One region of the Brevibacillus sp. HB1.1 genome, then DNA from elsewhere that is predicted to be linked to it. Evidence: riboswitches for the same ligand, from Rfam matches in the RefSeq annotation. Region 1 holds a riboswitch; each other region holds the start of a gene.
What was found. A riboswitch is a leader RNA that binds a small molecule or an ion and turns the genes downstream of it on or off. The one in region 1 is predicted to bind cobalamin.
Positions count from the first base shown of each region.

Region 2: another riboswitch for cobalamin. It lies ahead of HPY27_RS04170 (ABC transporter substrate-binding protein); the one in region 1 lies ahead of HPY27_RS26155 (energy-coupling factor ABC transporter permease).
Region 3: another riboswitch for cobalamin. It lies ahead of metE (5-methyltetrahydropteroyltriglutamate--homocysteine S-methyltransferase); the one in region 1 lies ahead of HPY27_RS26155 (energy-coupling factor ABC transporter permease).
Region 4: another riboswitch for cobalamin. It lies ahead of nrdI (class Ib ribonucleoside-diphosphate reductase assembly flavoprotein NrdI); the one in region 1 lies ahead of HPY27_RS26155 (energy-coupling factor ABC transporter permease).

Region 1 covers NZ_JABMIV010000013.1:122,985-127,483, reverse strand. Annotated here, with positions in the region: gene HPY27_RS26170 (energy-coupling factor ABC transporter ATP-binding protein) at 1-624, opposite strand, end outside; gene cbiQ (cobalt ECF transporter T component CbiQ) at 627-1,418, opposite strand; gene HPY27_RS26160 (energy-coupling factor ABC transporter substrate-binding protein) at 1,415-1,699, opposite strand; gene HPY27_RS26155 (energy-coupling factor ABC transporter permease) at 1,696-2,460, opposite strand; cobalamin riboswitch at 2,604-2,797, opposite strand; gene HPY27_RS26150 (quinone-dependent dihydroorotate dehydrogenase) at 2,931-4,022, opposite strand; gene HPY27_RS26145 (GerAB/ArcD/ProY family transporter) at 4,174-4,499, shown strand, end outside.
Region 2 covers NZ_JABMIV010000001.1:840,780-845,278, forward strand. Annotated here, with positions in the region: gene cobU (bifunctional adenosylcobinamide kinase/adenosylcobinamide-phosphate guanylyltransferase) at 205-771, opposite strand; gene HPY27_RS04160 (ABC transporter ATP-binding protein) at 796-1,572, opposite strand; gene HPY27_RS04165 (FecCD family ABC transporter permease) at 1,581-2,618, opposite strand; gene HPY27_RS04170 (ABC transporter substrate-binding protein) at 2,620-3,603, opposite strand; cobalamin riboswitch at 3,760-3,909, opposite strand; gene HPY27_RS04175 (MBL fold metallo-hydrolase) at 4,058-4,499, opposite strand, start outside.
Region 3 covers NZ_JABMIV010000001.1:60,071-64,569, forward strand. Annotated here, with positions in the region: gene HPY27_RS00275 (SgcJ/EcaC family oxidoreductase) at 1-228, shown strand, start outside; gene HPY27_RS00280 (acyl-CoA thioesterase) at 373-867, opposite strand; gene metE (5-methyltetrahydropteroyltriglutamate--homocysteine S-methyltransferase) at 882-3,164, opposite strand; cobalamin riboswitch at 3,310-3,508, opposite strand; gene nrdF (class 1b ribonucleoside-diphosphate reductase subunit beta) at 3,596-4,499, opposite strand, start outside.
Region 4 covers NZ_JABMIV010000001.1:65,486-69,984, reverse strand. Annotated here, with positions in the region: gene mnmA (tRNA 2-thiouridine(34) synthase MnmA) at 1-589, shown strand, start outside; gene HPY27_RS00315 (hypothetical protein) at 611-940, shown strand; gene HPY27_RS00310 (ACT domain-containing protein) at 980-1,492, shown strand; gene HPY27_RS00305 (alpha/beta hydrolase) at 1,528-2,349, opposite strand; cobalamin riboswitch at 2,520-2,719, shown strand; gene nrdI (class Ib ribonucleoside-diphosphate reductase assembly flavoprotein NrdI) at 2,883-3,242, shown strand; gene nrdE (class 1b ribonucleoside-diphosphate reductase subunit alpha) at 3,229-4,499, shown strand, end outside.

The sequences.
Region 1 (4,499 bases):
CCATTCAAACGCGATATCCATATCATGTGTCGCCATCAAAACAGTCGTTCCTTGCCGGTGAATCGCATCGAGCTCCCGCAGCAAATTTTTAGTCTGATAGCGATCCAGATACGCAGTAGGCTCGTCCAACAGCAAAAGCTCTGGCTCCATGACCATGACCCCCGCGAGTGCCAGACGCCGTTTTTGTCCCAGGCTCAAATGATGAATCGGAGCTTCTGCCAGCTCTCTCAACCCGAATGCATCCAGCACTTTTTCTACCTTTGCCCGTATGACTTCCGTAGGCAGCTTTTGATTGCATAAACCGTAGGATATATCTTCTGCGACCGTACTTGCGATCAGCTGATGCTCGGGATCTTGAAAGACCAAGCCTACCTTTTGCGTCATCTCTTGTAGTGCGGCTCGTTTGTAGACAAGCGGTTTCCCCTTCCACAGCACCTGTCCCTTCTGTGGCTCGATGATCCCGTTCCCATGCAAGAACAAGGTAGACTTCCCACAGCCGTTTCGTCCCAAAAGGACACATTTTTTCCCCTCTGGAATCCATAAGGACAGCCCAGACAGGACCGGTCCCCGCCCTCCTGGATACGTGTACTGCAAATCGATGAACTCCAACAACCGTGATGTCATAACTACCAACCTCCTGTCCACCACTCAAGCAGCACCAGCAGCATACAGCCTGCGATTGACTCCCATTCATAACGTCGCGAACGAGCATGGGTATGAAACGCGAGCACCTGCATGCTCTCCCCGAAGCCTCTAGCCGCCATTCCTTTATGCAAGGCTTCGTATTTGCGCATCGCTCTGACAAACAATTGCGCAACGAGAATCCCTGCATCCCGAAGTGTCGCTCGGAAGCCGCGATGACCTCCACGCGAACGTTGGGCAATCCAGAGCTGGTGAGAAATTGTTACTAACACAAAAATAAACCGATACATGATCATTAATAAATCAGTCACAAGGACAGGCATACGAAGTCGGCGAAACACCTGCAAGATTTCGGCAAACGGCACGGTAAACAAAATGAAGGCAAAGCAAGATAAGCTCGCCATGGTACGCCAAAATAAGATCCAAACTTTACTGAATGATGACGTCGGCACATAGAGCACATACGAACCCAACTCCCATGCTGCCGCGACCTGGACCTGTACTTCGCCTGCTTTCGCCCCTTCTACCAATAGGGCAGGGAGCCCCGCCGCGAAAAACGAGAGCGACACGATCATAAAGGCACAATAGATACGGACAGGTATACGGGCATACACCACTACCCATACCGTCATCCAAACAACGACGGCCATCTGCATCCATACATGTCCCACCAAGACGAGCAGTAACAATGCACTCGCCAGCAAGAGCTTATGAGCTGGCGGCAGACGTTTCAGCCTGTTTTGATAAGAGAGAGAATCAAGCTGCAGCCCGTTCATTTTTTCCGCTTATCCAACCGACCTTTGTATAAGCCCACGGCGTAGCCAACCACTCCCGCTCCCAACGCCGCCTGCACCGCAAACAATAGGCTCTCCGTCTCTCCCCCTGGCGGTTCTATCAGCGGCTGGAACCACGGTTCGTAGTTCGGAGCAATTTCCTTGATCGCTTCCTCCGCCACGCCGTCTGCGCCGCCAAATTCCGAATCCTGCACCAGCAACAGTGGGACAATCGCCAGTACGATTACCCCCAAGAGTAATAGCCAGTTCCATCCTTTTTTCACAGCGATTCCTCCCGTTTGAGCAAACGAAGCTGTGTAAGCTCTTTTGCGTTGTAAGATAACAACCAGTTCCAAACAAGAACGGTCAACAGACCTTCACTGATTGCGAGCGGAACTTGCGTGAATGCAAAAATTCCTGCGAATTTGGCAAACGAGGCCAACACTCCACCAGATTCAGCTGGAAATGCGAGTGCCAGTTGAATCGAAGTCACCACATAGGTAGCGAGGTCAGCCAAGGCAGCCGCCGCAAAAACAGCCAGACGCTGGCTTCCGCGCACTTTCATGATCACCCGATAGATTCCGTATGCCACCAGTGGTCCTACTACTGCCATGGATACAGCATTTGCCCCTAGCGTAGTCAAACCTCCATGTGCCAAAAGCAAGGCTTGAAACAAGAGCACCATGCTCCCTAACACAGACATCGCAAAAGGCCCAAACATAATGGCGCCAAGGCCCGTTCCAGTCGGGTGAGAGCTGCTGCCTGTAACTGAAGGGATTTTCAGTGCAGATAAAACAAAGGCAAACGCTCCTGCAACACCAATAAGGAGCTTCATTTCGGGATGTTCTTTTACAATCTTGTTAATCGAGCGAATCCCAAGAATAAAAAATGGCAAGAAGACAGCCCACCAAAATAAGGCCCAGGATAATGGCAAATACCCTTCCATGATGTGCATCGCATGTCCTGTCTCTGGTTCATTGAGCAGGAAATACAGGACAAAGCCCGCGATCATCAAACAAGTAGATACGAGACGAGATCGATTCATGTTCCTTCCTCCTTCACTGACTTTCGTTCTTTTCCTACAAACAAAAAAATCCCATCCATCAATGGACGAGATGTGCACACAAAACAACAGACTGACATACAGCCTCATTGCCTCGTATTCACCGCTCCTTTCCGCGAAGGTTTTGTGGGTGTGGCTACTAGGTAGGTCTCCTGGCTTCCAGATCCATACGCTCTTTGTCCTTCCCCATACAAAAATGAGTGGTTTCCTTCTCAAAGAGAGCTCCCTGGTTACAGTGGCGGGACCGCTCGGGACTTTCACCCGATTCCCTGTTACCCTTTATGCGTCACATAAAGGCACCTAACGCCGATCATATGAAGTTGACAGACAATTCATGTTTGTCCCACATCATTATAACGGATCACTACATAAATCGGAAGAATATAAGCAAAAACGCATAAGCCGATGCCCCACTACAAACGGAGCCATCGACCTATGCGTACTTGTTCTATCTATTCTTTTGCGTCTACGCCAATTACTTCACTAATATGTTTAAAACCATCGCGCTGCATGAGCTTGAGTAGCTTTTTGTTAATTTGCTTGGCGATACCTGGGCCTTGATAAATCATCCCCGTATACACCTGAACGAGACTGGCTCCTGCTCGGATTTTCGCGTAGGCGTCTTCGCCGTTATAAATGCCCCCGACACCGATGATGGGTACCTTGTCTCCTACTTCTTGATAAATCTCCTTCACCCAAGCAGTGGAACGCTCCGTAAGAGGTCTTCCGCTCAAGCCGCCCGCTTCCTCGGCAAAACGATGTCCGGAAACCGCCTCGCGTGACAGTGTCGTATTGGTAGCGATAATTCCGGCAATGCCTTCTTCAACAGCAGCGTGAACAACATCGCGCATGTGCTCATCCGACATGTCTGGTGCTACTTTCAGCAAAATCGGCTTTTTCTTGATGGAACGTGCTTCCATTTCGGTTGCCTTTTCCCTTACTGCACGCACCAAATGACGCAAGCTCTCTGTCTCCTGCAAGTCACGCAGATTCGGGGTATTCGGAGAGCTGATGTTAATGACGAAATAGTGACCGTATGCATAGAGCATGTCCATACATTTGCTATAGTCGATGGCCGCCTCTTCATTCGGCGTTACTTTGTTTTTCCCAATGTTAATCCCAATTGGAACATCTGAGTATGCGTAATCGACCAAATGCTGGGAAGCCAAATACGCACCGTGATTGTTGAAGCCCATCCGGTTAATGACAGCTTGATGTTCCGGCAATCGGAACAAACGCGGCTTCGGATTGCCTGGCTGCCCCTGCGGTGTCAACGTCCCGATTTCCACAAACCCAAAACCAAGAGCACCCAACGCATGATAGACTTCCGCATTTTTATCAAAACCGGCTGCAAGTCCGACTGGATTCGGAAACGTCATTCCCCACAGCTTATTCTCCAACCGCTGGTCTTTTACCTGATAGATCATCTTCAGGATGCTTTTGCCTGGAGCAGAATCCTCCACCAGCCTTAAGGCACCAATTGTCTTTTCATGAATCTCTTCCGCATCATGCTGGAACAGGTATTTTCTTATGAGCTGATACATCGGCTGCACTCCTTACTCCGTTTCTACCTTTTTACCTCATAGTAGAATACCATACTTTTTCGGGCGGATGTAACCTTTATACGTTGATACATATTTCCAAGCAAGCAGGCAAATCCTAACAGCACCACCACGTACAGGGGGATAAGTCTTCATGAAAGTGGACGGAAAAATCGGGATTGGTCAAGCCATTATGGTGATGATGCTGACGATCGGCATTACGAACCACGTAACCGTCATCCCCCTCTTATTGAGTAAAGCCGGAAGAGATGCTTGGTTGAGCGTGTTGCTTGCTGGTATCCCTTTTTCCTTCTGGGCGTACTTGCTGTTTGTGGTTAATCGAAATATGAAGCAACGTTCTTTGCATGAATGGCTCGCCCAACGCTCTGGAAAAATCGTCAGCCATCTGTTACTCATCCCCATCATGGTCTGCCTGTACATGATGGCCCTAACCAATCTGATCGATACCCAGACATGGAC
Region 2 (4,499 bases), on a different contig from region 1:
CTACTCATACAAAGGGCCTCGCTTTCGTAGTAGGTTAGTCGCCTTCAGTGACGATCGACTACTACGAAGCTAGATGTAGGAGAGGTCAAAACGTTTCCAGATCGTCCTATGGGGACGCATGGTATCCTGATCCCTTCCATGGCTTTTCTTGTATTATATCACAAAAAAGGTGAAAAGACGATTCGAAACCGTCTTTTCACCGAGTTAAAATCGGAAAGCTTGTCCTTTTAGCTCAACTGGAATCCCTGCTGTGACAAGAAAAACTTGATCGGCAACGGCTGCAACGCGCTGATTCATCAAGCCCGCCAAGTCACGGAACTTACGGCCTAACGGTTTTTGCGGGACGAGTCCGTCGCCTACTTCGTTTGTCACCAGTAAAACTGTCCCTGGGTAGTCTTTTAGCTTTTTGACCAGCCTATCCACCTGCTGGAGCACTTGCTCAAACGTCTTCTCCACTCCATCATGCAGCAGCCAATTGGACAGCCAAAGGATCAAGCAATCAACCAAAATCACTGTCTGCTGTTCTTGTATGTTTTTTTGTGCCCCGAGCTTCGCGAGCCACTCTGTCAATGCTTTCGGCTCCTCGATCGTTTGCCAAGGGAAGCCAGACTGCAAGCGGCGGTCTCGATGGTGCAAGATCCGCTCTTCCATTTCCTCATCCGTGATTTGTGCGGTCGCGATGTAAACACCCGAGGAGCCCAAATGAGCCGCGTATTTTTCGGCAAACGTGCTTTTTCCGCTGCGTGCTCCGCCTGTAATCAGTACGATCATGCTTCTTTCTCCTTAAACAACCTCTTATACTTGCGATTGCAAAATAATTTGCGGCAAATGATGAACAGGATGCTCCATGACAATCGGTCTGGTTCCGTATACAGCCTCTATTCTGTCACTTTGCAAGATGTCTTTTGGTGCGCCAACGCTTATCTGCTTTCCTCTGTGCAGCATCAAAATACGATCGCAGTATAGGGAGGCTAGATTCAGATCGTGCAGCACAGCGATGACCGTCACCTGCGTCGTCTTTTGCCATTTTCGCACGATGTCCATGAGTTGAATCTGGTACCCGATATCAAGGTAGGTCGTGGGTTCATCGAGCAACAGCACCTGAGGTCTTTGGATCAATGCCTTCCCCAAAGCTACGCGCTGCTTTTCCCCACCACTCAACTGATCCAGTGTGCGCTCTTCCAAATGCTCAAGACCGAGCATCTGTACGATTTCATCAATGAGCGATGCGACATCCTGCTTCTCTTCCCCTAGCCAATTTTGGTAAGGAAAGCGCCCCATTTCCAACACCTCTCGGACACGAAAGCCGACTGGCGGCAGACCCTCTTGCTCCAGAACAGCCAGTATTTTAGCAAGCTCTTTGCGTGGATAGGAATGAAGCTTTTTCTCTTGAAGCAAAATGTCTCCTGCATCTGCCTTAATGACACCTGAAATTATTTTTAGCAAGGTAGATTTTCCGCTTCCATTTGGTCCAATGATGCCAAAAAATTCTCCCTTGTCCACGCAAAAATCGATGCCGTGCAAAACAGGCGTATCCTGATACGATTTTTGCAAGTTGCGCACATTGATCATTGCAAACGTTACCTCTTCCTAAAGCGTTTATTTTGCTTCAATAAATAGGCGAAAAACGGTGCTCCCAGAAATGCTGTCACGACACCGAGCGGGATTTCTGTTGGACTCAGCAACATTCTGGCAAGAGTGTCGGCCCACAGCACGTAAATACCACCGCAGATCGCAGACATCGGCAGTAAAATACGATGGTCAGGACCAACCAGCAATCGAACGAGATGCGGTACCACCAGGCCAACGAACCCAATAATTCCCGCGATAGAAACCGCCGCTGCAGTCAGGAGGGTCGAAACGACCAGAACCACTAACTTCGTTCGATCCACATGGACGCCGAGATGCGCAGCCTGCCGCTCCCCCAACGCAAATAGGTTTAAGGAACGCGCATAGCTCACAAGCACCATTCCACCTATGACCAAGTACGGAATCAAGACGTACGTAAAGGCCCACCCTCGAAATGACAGGCTGCCCATAAGCCAGAACACGATCTCATTTACCGTCTGGTCGGATAACGACACCATAAACGAAACGAGCGAGCCGAGAAAAGCCTGCACCACGACACCAGACAAAATCAGGGTCTCCGTTTGCAGCTTTCCTTGCGTATTCGCGAGTCCGAGTACGATCCATAAACTGAGCAATCCTGTAAGAAAAGCGACGACAGGCGTGCTCCATGCACCCAAAAAGGTGATTTGCAAGCCAAAAAGGATCAAGAAGGCTGCTCCGACAGCAGAACCCGATGCCACGCCCATCGTAAACGGATCTGCAAGCGGATTGCGCAAAACGCCCTGAAAGCCCGCTCCCGCAAGTGACAAGCAGGCGCCAATCAAGACAGCCAATACAACGCGTGGAAAACGAACCTTCATGACAATTTGCTCAGATGACTCCGGCCACGTTACGGTGATCCACTCAGACAAGCCAGGGATTTGATGGAGCAGGATGAGCCATACTTGCGAAATGGGGAGTTGTGCCGCCCCCATCGAGATGCTGATAACTATTGATGCCAGAAGGACGAGACAACTAACTCCTCCCCATATGAACAATCGTTTCTTCATTTTATTTCACCAAGTCAGGGTAAATCGCCTTGGCTACTTCGATTAAGCCTTGTGTAATACGCGGACCAGGGCGAGACAAAATATTTTGGTCCATGCCAAAGATTTGTTTTTCACGAATCGCCTTCATTTTATCCCAGCCATTGCGCTTCGCGATCATATCCTCTAGCTTGATGCCAGTCTTTTCATCGGTAATTCCGCTCGCATACAAAATGACGTCTGGATCGTTTTGCAAAATCTTTTCTTCACTGATCGGATTCCACCCTTCGGTGTCGGAAGCAATGTTTGTTGCTCCAGCCAGGGTGATGAGTTCATCCATGAATTCGCCTTTTCCGACTGTCCAGCCTGGGGAAAATTCCAGGTATACCTTTTTCTTCTCTTCCGGTTTTACATTTTTCACTGCTTCTTGAACGTACGCGATGTCTTTCTTCATTTGCGCGACGACTTTTTCGGCTTGTTCCTGTGTGTTCGTGATAACTCCCATCGCCAAAACATTGTTTAGGATGTCATCCATCTTTGTCGGATGGGTAATATAGACTGGCATTCCGAGAGATTTGAGCTTGTCAGCCACTGGCTTTTCCATCGAAATCCCACCGACGACCATATCCGGCGTTTGAGCGAGAATGGCTTCTTCATTTGGTTTGACGACTCCGCCAATTTTCGGTTTTGCCTTCGCCGCATCTGGATAATCATCATAGTCTGAGACAGCTACGATCCGATCTTCCAAGCCTAATGCGAACAAAATCTCTGTCTCGGCAGGTGATGTAGAGACGATTCGCTCAGGAGCTTTTGCAAAGGTTACTTCTTTTCCTGTTGCATCCTTAACGGTCAATGGATACGTTGTTTGTTTTGCAGGTTGCTCGGCCGTATTCTCTTGCGGTGCGCTTGTTTGTCCCCCTGGTGCTGGCTGGCTGTTATCGTTACCCGCACAACCTGCGAGGCTAGCCGCAACTAGTAGTGGGATCATGAATCGCAATGAACGTTTCATATGTAGAACTTCCTTTCTGCATGTCTGATTGACTGTTCCTTCCAATAAAAAAATCGACCCTTGCTTCCATTCGGAAATCAAAGGGTCGGCACCTCAGGGCAAACAGACAGGATGGTCTGCTTCCTGAAATAGGCCGATCCTTTCCGCGAAGGCAACAGGCACTAAAACAAACAGGCAGGTCTCCTGGCTTACGGCTGAGGAACGAGCCGATTTACAGTGGCGGGACCGCGTCGGATTTTCACCGACTTCCCTTTTCACCCGATCTTTTCGTTAAAAAGACGAGGCACCTATTTGCTGTTACGTTTGAAATTGTCACAGTCCATGACTCATCCTACATCATAGCATTCCTTGGATGAAAAAAGAATGACAAACACATAAGCCAATACTTTCTTGCCTGCTAAAAATGAAAAACGCCTGAACAAAAGGTTCAGGCAAATGTAAAGCTTTTGGCAGGCTATTTCCCTCGTTTGTCCAAATAATCGAGAATGCCCATGGAGCATACTTGTAAATCGAGCTTGAGTACTTCGAATACTTCGTGGTCACTGCTGATTCCTTGTGACTGTAGATGATCCGAAACTCGTTCAAATAACGTAAGAGACAGCTCATCGTATGATTGTCCAGCAACAAGCGCTGTCTTTCCTTCCGCCACAAACACGGGGAGCCACTCGCGTATTTGGCGGTACACGTCATCTACCTGCTCTGACATCCCAAAATGACCAAAGTAAATGCGACTCAGCTTGTGCGCTTCAAAACGGCTTAGAGACGCTAACATGGCATCCGGGTCAAACTGATTCGGCGAAGTAGATGGCAGCACGAGGTGTATGCCATCCTTTTTAAGCTGTGGATAGAGTACACCTGCCGTATCACCTGTGAACATGCCGCGGCTTACTGGATCG
Region 3 (4,499 bases), on a different contig from region 1:
GTACGGTTGTTGAGCGAAGAAGTTGGTATCGTCCGAGCAATAGCAGGCATGATTCCACCAGGAAAAAGCGAGTTGGACCCCGCATTGAATACGCATCAGACGCTCGTAGCGGCAAAGCAAGGAGACAAATGGGAAGTCACACTCTTTCAAAATACCCCTGCTCAGTTTCACGGTAGACCCGACCTAGTCGAGCAGTTTACAGAAGAGCTGCGGCAAGGGTTGCTCTAAGGAGGGACTTACGCATCATGCATCATGCAGTATGCGTTTTACGAAATGGAAGTCATTTTGAATATTTGAAAATGGTGTATGAATGCGAATAAAGATGCCTCCAGTAACCTGTTGCATACAAGGTCAATGGAGGCATCGTCTTCTTTACATCTCTACCTTACGCTTTCTTCTCAATCCATGGCGTTCCTTTGCTTTTTCATACTGTATGCGCTCTTCTTCTGTATCAGGAATGACACCAGGTACGATCGTCGGCTTTCCTTGATCGTCGAGGGCAATCATCGTCAGATACGCGCGTGCTGTCATGCGCTTTTCCCCCGTCAACAAGTTCTCCGCTTCCACTCTCACGAATACCTCCATCGATGTCTTATGGGTCCAGGTGACATAGGCCTCCAGGTTGATCGCTTCCCCTGTTTTGATTGGTGCGAGAAAATCGAAGGAATCACTGGACGCAGTGACAACAGGTTTACGGCAATGTCGCATGGCTGCGATGCAGGCGATCTTGTCTACATATGCCATGACTTTCCCGCCGAAAATGGTATGGTGGTGATTGGTATCCGGTGGCAAGACGAGATCAGTCAAAAAGGTTCTCGATTGTTGGATCGGTCGTGCTTCCGTCATCATTTGTGTGGCTCCTCTCATCGTGTGCACCTTCCCTACTGGGATGTCAAACGATTCCGAATCGCCTTCGTTGCCGCAACCATGTTTCGTAATGACTGAACGGTTTCTTCTCTCCCTCTTGTCTTCAGCCCGCAATCCGGGTTAATCCAAAATTGATCGGGTGGAAGTACTTGTACACCCCGTGCTACCATATCTTCCATTTCTGAGACTGCTGGAATTCGGGGGCTATGGATATCATATACGCCGAGCCCGATGCCTTTGTCATACGTACCTGTTTCGAACACAGACACGAGCTCTCCGTGGCTGCGGGAAGTCTCAATCGAAATTACATCGGCATCGAGTTCGCTGATGACATCCATAAAATCATGGAATTCGCAATAGCACATATGGGTATGAATTTGGGTACTTGGCGCAACGGTAGAGGTCGCTAGACGAAACGCTCTGACGGCCCATTCGAGATAAGCTGCTTGCTCTTCTTTTTTGAGCGGCAATCCTTCGCGAAGTGCTGGCTCATCGACTTGGATCATGAGAATACCCGCCTCTTCCAAGGCTTCTACTTCTTTTCGCAATGCCAAGGCGATTTGCTCGCACACTTCTTGTCTGGAGACATCGACCCGCGCGAACGACCAATTCAAAATGGTCGCTGGACCAGTTAACATACCCTTCATTGGTTTGTCCGTCAATGATTTTGCATACACACTTTCTTTGACTGTCATTGGTGCAACAAACTCCACATCTCCGTAAATAACAGGTGGCTTTACGCAACGGGAGCCATACGACTGCACCCAGCCATTTTTCGTGAACAAAAAGCCATCGAGCTTTTCTCCAAAATATTCGACCATATCTGTTCGTTCGAACTCCCCATGGACGAGGACATCCAGACCGAGCTCTTCTTGTATATCGATCCATTCCTTGATTTGCGCTTGAATGAAAGCATCATATTGCTCCGCTGCCCAGTTACCTTTTTTAAACTGTTGTCGGGCTTGGCGAACCTCTGACGTCTGCGGGAAGCTACCAATTGTGGTCGTTGGCAGCAGTGGCAACTTCCACGTATTTTGTTGAATCTCACGACGTTCTTGGTATGGAACGCTTCTTTCAGGTTTTCCAGCTGCCATTTGGCGTAGCTCATTCTTCACTTCTTGACGATTCCTCGCTGGGGATAGTGCCAGCTTGAGCAAGTCCGTTTCATTTTGAGCAATCTCTTTTGAGATGACATACTTACCATATCGGAATCCTCGGACTAAAAGCTGAACTTCCCCCAACTTTTCATCCGCAAATGCCAATGCAGGCATGACTTCCTCAGGCAAGTCCTTCTCTGCTTCAACCGATACTGGTACGTGCAATAAGCTACTGGACGGCTGCAACCACAGCTTTTCGAGTGGAACAATCTCGGAAATTTCTTTGACTAGTTCCCACTTCTCCTCAATCGATGCACGCCATATGTTTCGACCGTCGATGATTCCCGCTGCGAGAATCTTGTCTGCTGGAAACCCGTGTGTTTTGAGATTGGTCAGATTACGCTTCGCTCCGTGTACAAAATCAAGACCGATTCCTTTTACCGGTAAGAAAACTAGCTCCTCATACCAATCCACCGCTTCAAAATAAGTTTGCAGCATGCACTGGATATGCGGTAGTGCTTGACCGATTTGCGTATAGATACGTTTGATGATGGCGCGATCACGCACCGAGACATCCAGTACAAATGCAGGCTCATCGATTTGCACCCATTCCACGCCGTGTAGCTCCAACTCCCGGAGAACGTCTATGTAAAGCGGAACGAGTTGATCCACGATGGGCTCAAATTCGTTTTTCTCATATCCTTTGGACAATTTGACAAACGTATACGGACCTACAATGACAGGCTTTCCGATGATTCCAAACTTTTCTTTGGCCTCCAAATATGCCTGGAGAGGCTTGTTCTCCGTAATGACTGGTTGACGTTCACCGAACTCCGGGACGATATAATGGTAGTTCGTGTTAAACCATTTCGTCATTTCACTGGCGACAGCTTCCTTCGAACCGCGAGCCATGGCGAAGTATGTGGCTAACGAAACCGGGCCACCCTCGTATTCATAACGCTTGGGGACCATTCCAAACATCACAGCCATATCCAGCATGTGATCGTAGTACGTAAAGTCACCCACAGGGATCAGCTCGACCCCTTTTTCCTGCTGACTCAGTAGATGTTGTTGACGGATTTGTTCCATTTGCTGCTCCAAGCCCACCTCACCGATAGTGCCTGCCCAAAATGCTTCCAATGCCTTTTTCCACTCGCGGTTCTTCCCGATCCGTGGATATCCCAAATTGCTGCTTTTCATGAGCTTCCACTCCATTCTTTATTCGATCTTGACTTGAATCCGCCCAATAAAAAAAGCATCTCCAACGATCAAAAAGAACGTTAGAAATGCCAAATAAGCACTGAGATCACAGCATCCTAACACCTCCCTATCTCCCGTAGGTTAAGCAGTGTCGTCGAAACAGGCAGGTCTCCTGACTTTGGGATCATCATCTGCACATGCCTTCCCAATCCGTTTGGATCAGTGGCTGAAAAATGTGCCGACTCCCCTCATACAGTGGCGGGACCGTGTCGGATTCTCACCGACTTCCCTTTTCATCCTTGGTCCATCTTGATGACCAAAGAACCTGTTTCCACTCTTATGAAATTGTCATGGTTCTGTGAAGTGCCCCCCATAAATTAGCAGGGCAGCATACTGTTCATACAGTAACACAGAATCCATTTTTTGTCATACTAAAATTTAAAATCATCATCGGTCAACGGCTCTACGTTTAGCGTACGGACATAGCCATTTCCTTTTTTCGAGAAGAAGTCATGCTGCTTCGTCTGCGTGCGAATGCCGTTCAGTACGATCGGGTTCACTTCTTCCTCTGGGAATAACGGGTCCAGCCCCAGATTCATCAATGCTTTGTTCGCGTTGTAACGCACGTACACATGAACCTCGTCAGCCAATCCGATTTCCGTATACAACGAAGTCGTATAGGCCTCTTCATTTTCTTGCAGCTCATGCAAAAGGGCATACAGCTCCTCTTTTGCTGCGGTCTGCTCGACCACACTCAGACCTTGATATACTTCTTGCGCAAGAACGCCGACATAGAGTCCGTGGATGCTCTCGTCGCGAACAATCAGGTCGATAATTTCCCCGCTGCTAGTCATCTTTCCTTGCCCCGCCAAATAGAGCGGATAGAAGAAGCCGCTGTAAAACAGATAGCTTTCCAGGAAGACAGAGGCTACCATCGCCATGTACAAGTCTTTCGGTTTCTCAATTTCTTGATAGCGTTTCGAGATGAGGGCCGCTTTCTTTTGCAGATGCGGATTGTTTTCCACCCACGAAAAAATACCGTCAATCTCTTCTGTCGATGCCAGCGTTGTAAAAATACTGCTGTACGATTTGGCATGGATTTGCTCCATCATGCCCATGAAGGCGAGAACCGCTTTTCTTTGCAGTCCATCGACATGCTCCATGATCTTCGGCATCCCTACTCCACCTTGGACCGTATCCAGCAAGGTGAGACCGCCCAATACTTTTTTATACGTGTCCCGTTCAGTCGCACTGAGCTCCATCCAGGACATCTTGTCATCTGACAGTGGGATCTCATCATCCGTCCAGAACTGCATGATGTTCTGATTCCAAAAC
Region 4 (4,499 bases), on a different contig from region 1:
ACCTCAAGTAAGGGAGATCGCAGAGAAAGCAGGACTCTATACAGCGAAAAAGAAGGATAGTACAGGGATCTGTTTTATTGGAGAGCGCAACTTCCGTGAGTTCCTGCAAAACTATTTGCCTGCCAAACCAGGAAATATCGAGACCGTAGAAGGAGCAATCATCGGCACGCACGACGGACTGATGTACTATACATTGGGTCAACGACAAGGCTTAGGAATAGGTGGAGGTCATGGCACGAGCGGACAGCCTTGGTTTGTTGTAGACAAAGATCTGGAGCGTAATGTCCTGATCGTAGGTGAAGGCTCTGATCATATCCGTCTGTACTCGAAGAGCCTCTTGGCAACCAACGTTAGCTGGACGAGTGATAAAAAGCCTTCCGAAACATTTACTTGTACAGCGAAATTCCGTTATCGCCAGCCAGATCAGGGAGTAACTATTCACCTGCTGGAGGACGGAAACGTGGAGGTCATTTTTGACCAGCCGCAAAAAGCAGTAACACCTGGTCAGGCTGTCGTCTTCTACGATGGGGAAGTGTGCTTGGGTGGCGGTACGATTGACAAGGTACGCTTAGTTGATAAAGAGAACTAAGATAGACGGGGGAAGCACTCGGTGGATGCTACGAAAAAATCAAAAGTGATTATCGTTTCGTTTTTGGCGGGAGCGGTTCTCTTGGCGATCATCTCTTATTTTGGGATGGCCTCCATGGGTAAAGAGCATATGGCGACGATCCAAAACGTCATCAAGGAGAACGGCGGGGCTGTAGTTGCGGGTGGAGTGACAGCGGTTCCGAAGGAGGAAAGTCCTTTTACCAATAGCGGAAAAGGCAATACCATCTACCGAATCTACTATACGAAAGATGGACAAACGTTGACGGCTTGGTATCGTGCTGATAACGAATCCTCTATCAAGAAAGAGCCGGAAGCTTGGATTCTGCCGTGAAAACAAGGATAAACCTGACTGGGAGAGTGAAGGCAACACATGACCCAATATGCTGGACTGCGTGAACTAGCTGAACTGATTCAAAGACTCGAGCCAGAGTTAGCGGGTGCACAATTAAGTATTCTTGCTCATGAAAATAAAGAGGAAATTGCAACGCAGTTAGTGGAAGGACTAGGGACGAAGGTTCCTGTCCAACATAGCTCCGGTGAATATGCGAATCATTTGGCGGTGTTGCGGGTAGGAGCGAACAAGTACACCTTGGCGCAAGATTGGAGAGAAGTGTACATCAGTGAAATCAATTACTGTGCGTGTCGCATACCTCCAGGTGCCCATGGATTGTTGGTTCGCCATATCGATTATCCAGGTGTGATTTATGATGTCTCACGAAAACTGGCCGAACATCAAATCAATGTTTCCAAGTTGAATGTATCGCGTGAGCAAAAAGGGAAGAATGCCCTGCTTATCTCTGTGACCGATGAAGAGATTACACCGACGATTGTATCTGCCATCGAAGAGCTGCCCCAAATCACCAAAGTGTTATCTCTGCAGTAAGCGAGCGAATCATGATAAACAAAAACTGCCCGTTATTAGCGGGCAGTTTTTTTCGTAGCGAATTTGAGTCCTTGGCAAATGAAGACGGGCAAGACGGACGAATGATTTTCGTCAGCAAATTCTTTAAAGGAAGCCTTGATTTGACCTTTGCCCATGGAGGACAATCGTTCGATCATCGCCAGAGATTTTTCTTTGACTAAGAATCGCCCATCGTTTTCCAACTCCCCGATGGTGAGGAGTGCATGGACGTCGAGGTCATCTGTCAGCAGGCTCGGTAATTGACTCTCCTTCGCAAGCAGTACGCTCTCATTCCAATGGATCGAAGGACTGCCAGCTATATAACGCTGAAAAGCGTGTGGTCTCGACAAAAGTACATGCAAGACAAACAAGCCACCTAACGAATGTCCAAAAATCGATTGTTGCGTCCGATCGATGGGGAAGTCGTTTTCGATACTCGGCTTGAGGTCCTCCTCTAAAAAGGTGAGGAACTGCTCTGCTCCCCCCATCTGAGGCCAGTCGGCTCCTTGTGGGTTGCCAGGAAGCTCTGTGACGGGAACTTCATACGTGTAATCAAAGAAACGGGCAGGATGGTACGGACCGTCCGTTGGATACCCAATCCCGACGACGATAGCAGGATACACGCCAGTTCGTTCAGGGCCACGTGATTGTATTCGTATCGCTTCGGTCATGGTTGCAAAAACAGAGTTGCCATCTAGCAAATATATGACGGGAAAGCCTGATTCCGGAGGGGGATCGGCAGGTATACTTACAAAAATGTGATAGTCACGCTCTTGATAAGTCATGATTTTACTGTAAGAACGAGGAATGACGACAGGTTGATAGTCGGTGCTTTTCATGAGGGCTACTCTCCAATCTTTCCAACGCTAACCAACGCACACAAAATCTATTATATGAACGAGAACCAGAGATTGGCAATAGCCGAAAAAGGAGAATAGTTAGTTTTCGAAAAGAGCGCATACTGAGCTTGACTCCTACGATATATTGAGGTAAAGTAAGTTTTACCAACTACATATTGATGCGGTGAGGTGTTTACCAGCCAGATTTGGTAGACTTAATAGGGAAGTCGGTGAGAATCCGACGCGGTCCCGCCACTGTAATGAGAGAGTTCCATTTGCGAAAGAATGCCACTGATCTTGAGGGATTGGGAAGGTGAAAATGGAGCGATGATCCTAAAGCCAGGAGACCTGCCTAACCGCTTGCACTGTTTAACCTACGGGAGATAGGGAAGTGTTCGAGCGCGCAATTCGTATTGGCGAATTGCTAGATGGAAGTCATCACGCGCATTCGGCATGTAAACGTCGGATGCGCTTTTACTTTGGCTAAATAACATACATACAGAGTAAAAATAGCAGGGGATAGGATGAGGGACATGCTAATCGCTTATGATTCAAAAACAGGAAACGTCCGAAGATTCGTCAACAAAATTAATTTGCCACATGTGGAAATTGATCAAGATATGGTGCTAGACGAGCCATTCATTTTGATAACATACACGACGGGATTCGGACAAGTGCCGGAGAAGGTGGCGACGTTCCTGAAGCGAAATCATGTCCATCTGCGGGGAGTATCCGCCAGCGGTAACCGCAACTGGGGAACCAGCTTTGCCAAAAGCGCGGATACGATCGCGAGCCAATATGGCGTTCCGGTGATTTCTAAATTTGAACTGTCCGGTACCGGCCGTGACGTGGAACAATTTACGAGTGGGGTGGCAGCAATTGCGGCATATTGAATTGAACAACGAACTGATGCAGCGTGGCAATGACGGATTTTATCAACTGGAAAAGGATCGGGAAGCGGTTGCGGTCTTCATGGAAGAAGTGCAGTCCAATACGATGACTTTTGGCAGTGTCAAAGAGCGCATGGACTATTTGATCGAGAATGACTTCTATGAAAACGTCTATGAAACATACACTGTTGAGCAGGTCGATGAAGTGTACCGTTTGGCCTATGACGCTGATTTTCAATTTGCTTCGTACATGGCTATCTCCAAATTTTATAAAGATTACGCGTTGAAAACGAACGATAAATCGATGTACTTAGAGCAGTATCCAGACCGGGTGGCCGTTGTGGCACTGTCCCTTGGACAAGGTGACTTTGAGCTCGCTAAGCGTTTGACAGTATCCATGATGGATCAACGCTTGCAACCAGCGACACCAACCTTCCTGAATGCAGGCAAAAGCCGCCGTGGAGAAATGGTCTCCTGCTTCTTGCTCGAAATGGATGATTCACTGAACTCTATCAACTTTATTTTGGGAACTTGTATGCAGCTATCCAAAATTGGCGGCGGTGTGGCCGTGAACTTGTCCAAGCTCCGCGGACGAGGAGAGCCGATCAAAGGCGTCGAGGGCGCAGCAAAAGGTGTCATGCCCGTTCTCAAGCTGTTGGAAGATGCGTTTTCCTACGCAGATCAAATGGGGCAACGCAAAGGCTCGGGTGCAGCGTACTACAACATCTTCGGTTGGGATATCAACGAGTTTCTCGATTGCAAAAAGATCAATGCGGATGAAAAAGCACGCATCAAAACGTTGTCCATCGGCCTGATCGTACCAAACGTGTTCTACAAGCTGGCTGAAGAAAATAAGCCATTGACTGTGTTTGCTCCGTACTCCGTGTACAAAGAATACGGTGTGCATCTGGATGATATGGACCTCGATGACATGTACGAGGAGCTCTTGGCAAACGATCGCATCAAGAAAAAGACCGTGATGAGCGCACGCGAGATGTTGACCAAAATCGCGATGATTCAAATGGAATCGGGCTATCCGTACATCATGAACAAAACGAATGCGAACAACAACCATGCACTGAAAGATCTCGGTTCGGTGAAAATGTCCAACCTGTGCACGGAAATCTTCCAGTTGCAGGAGACTTCGACGATCACCAATTACGGCGAGATGGATATCATCCGTCGCGATATTAGCTGCAATTTGGCATCGCTCAATATCGTCAACGTGATGGAACGCAAAATGATCCGTGAATCCGTCCA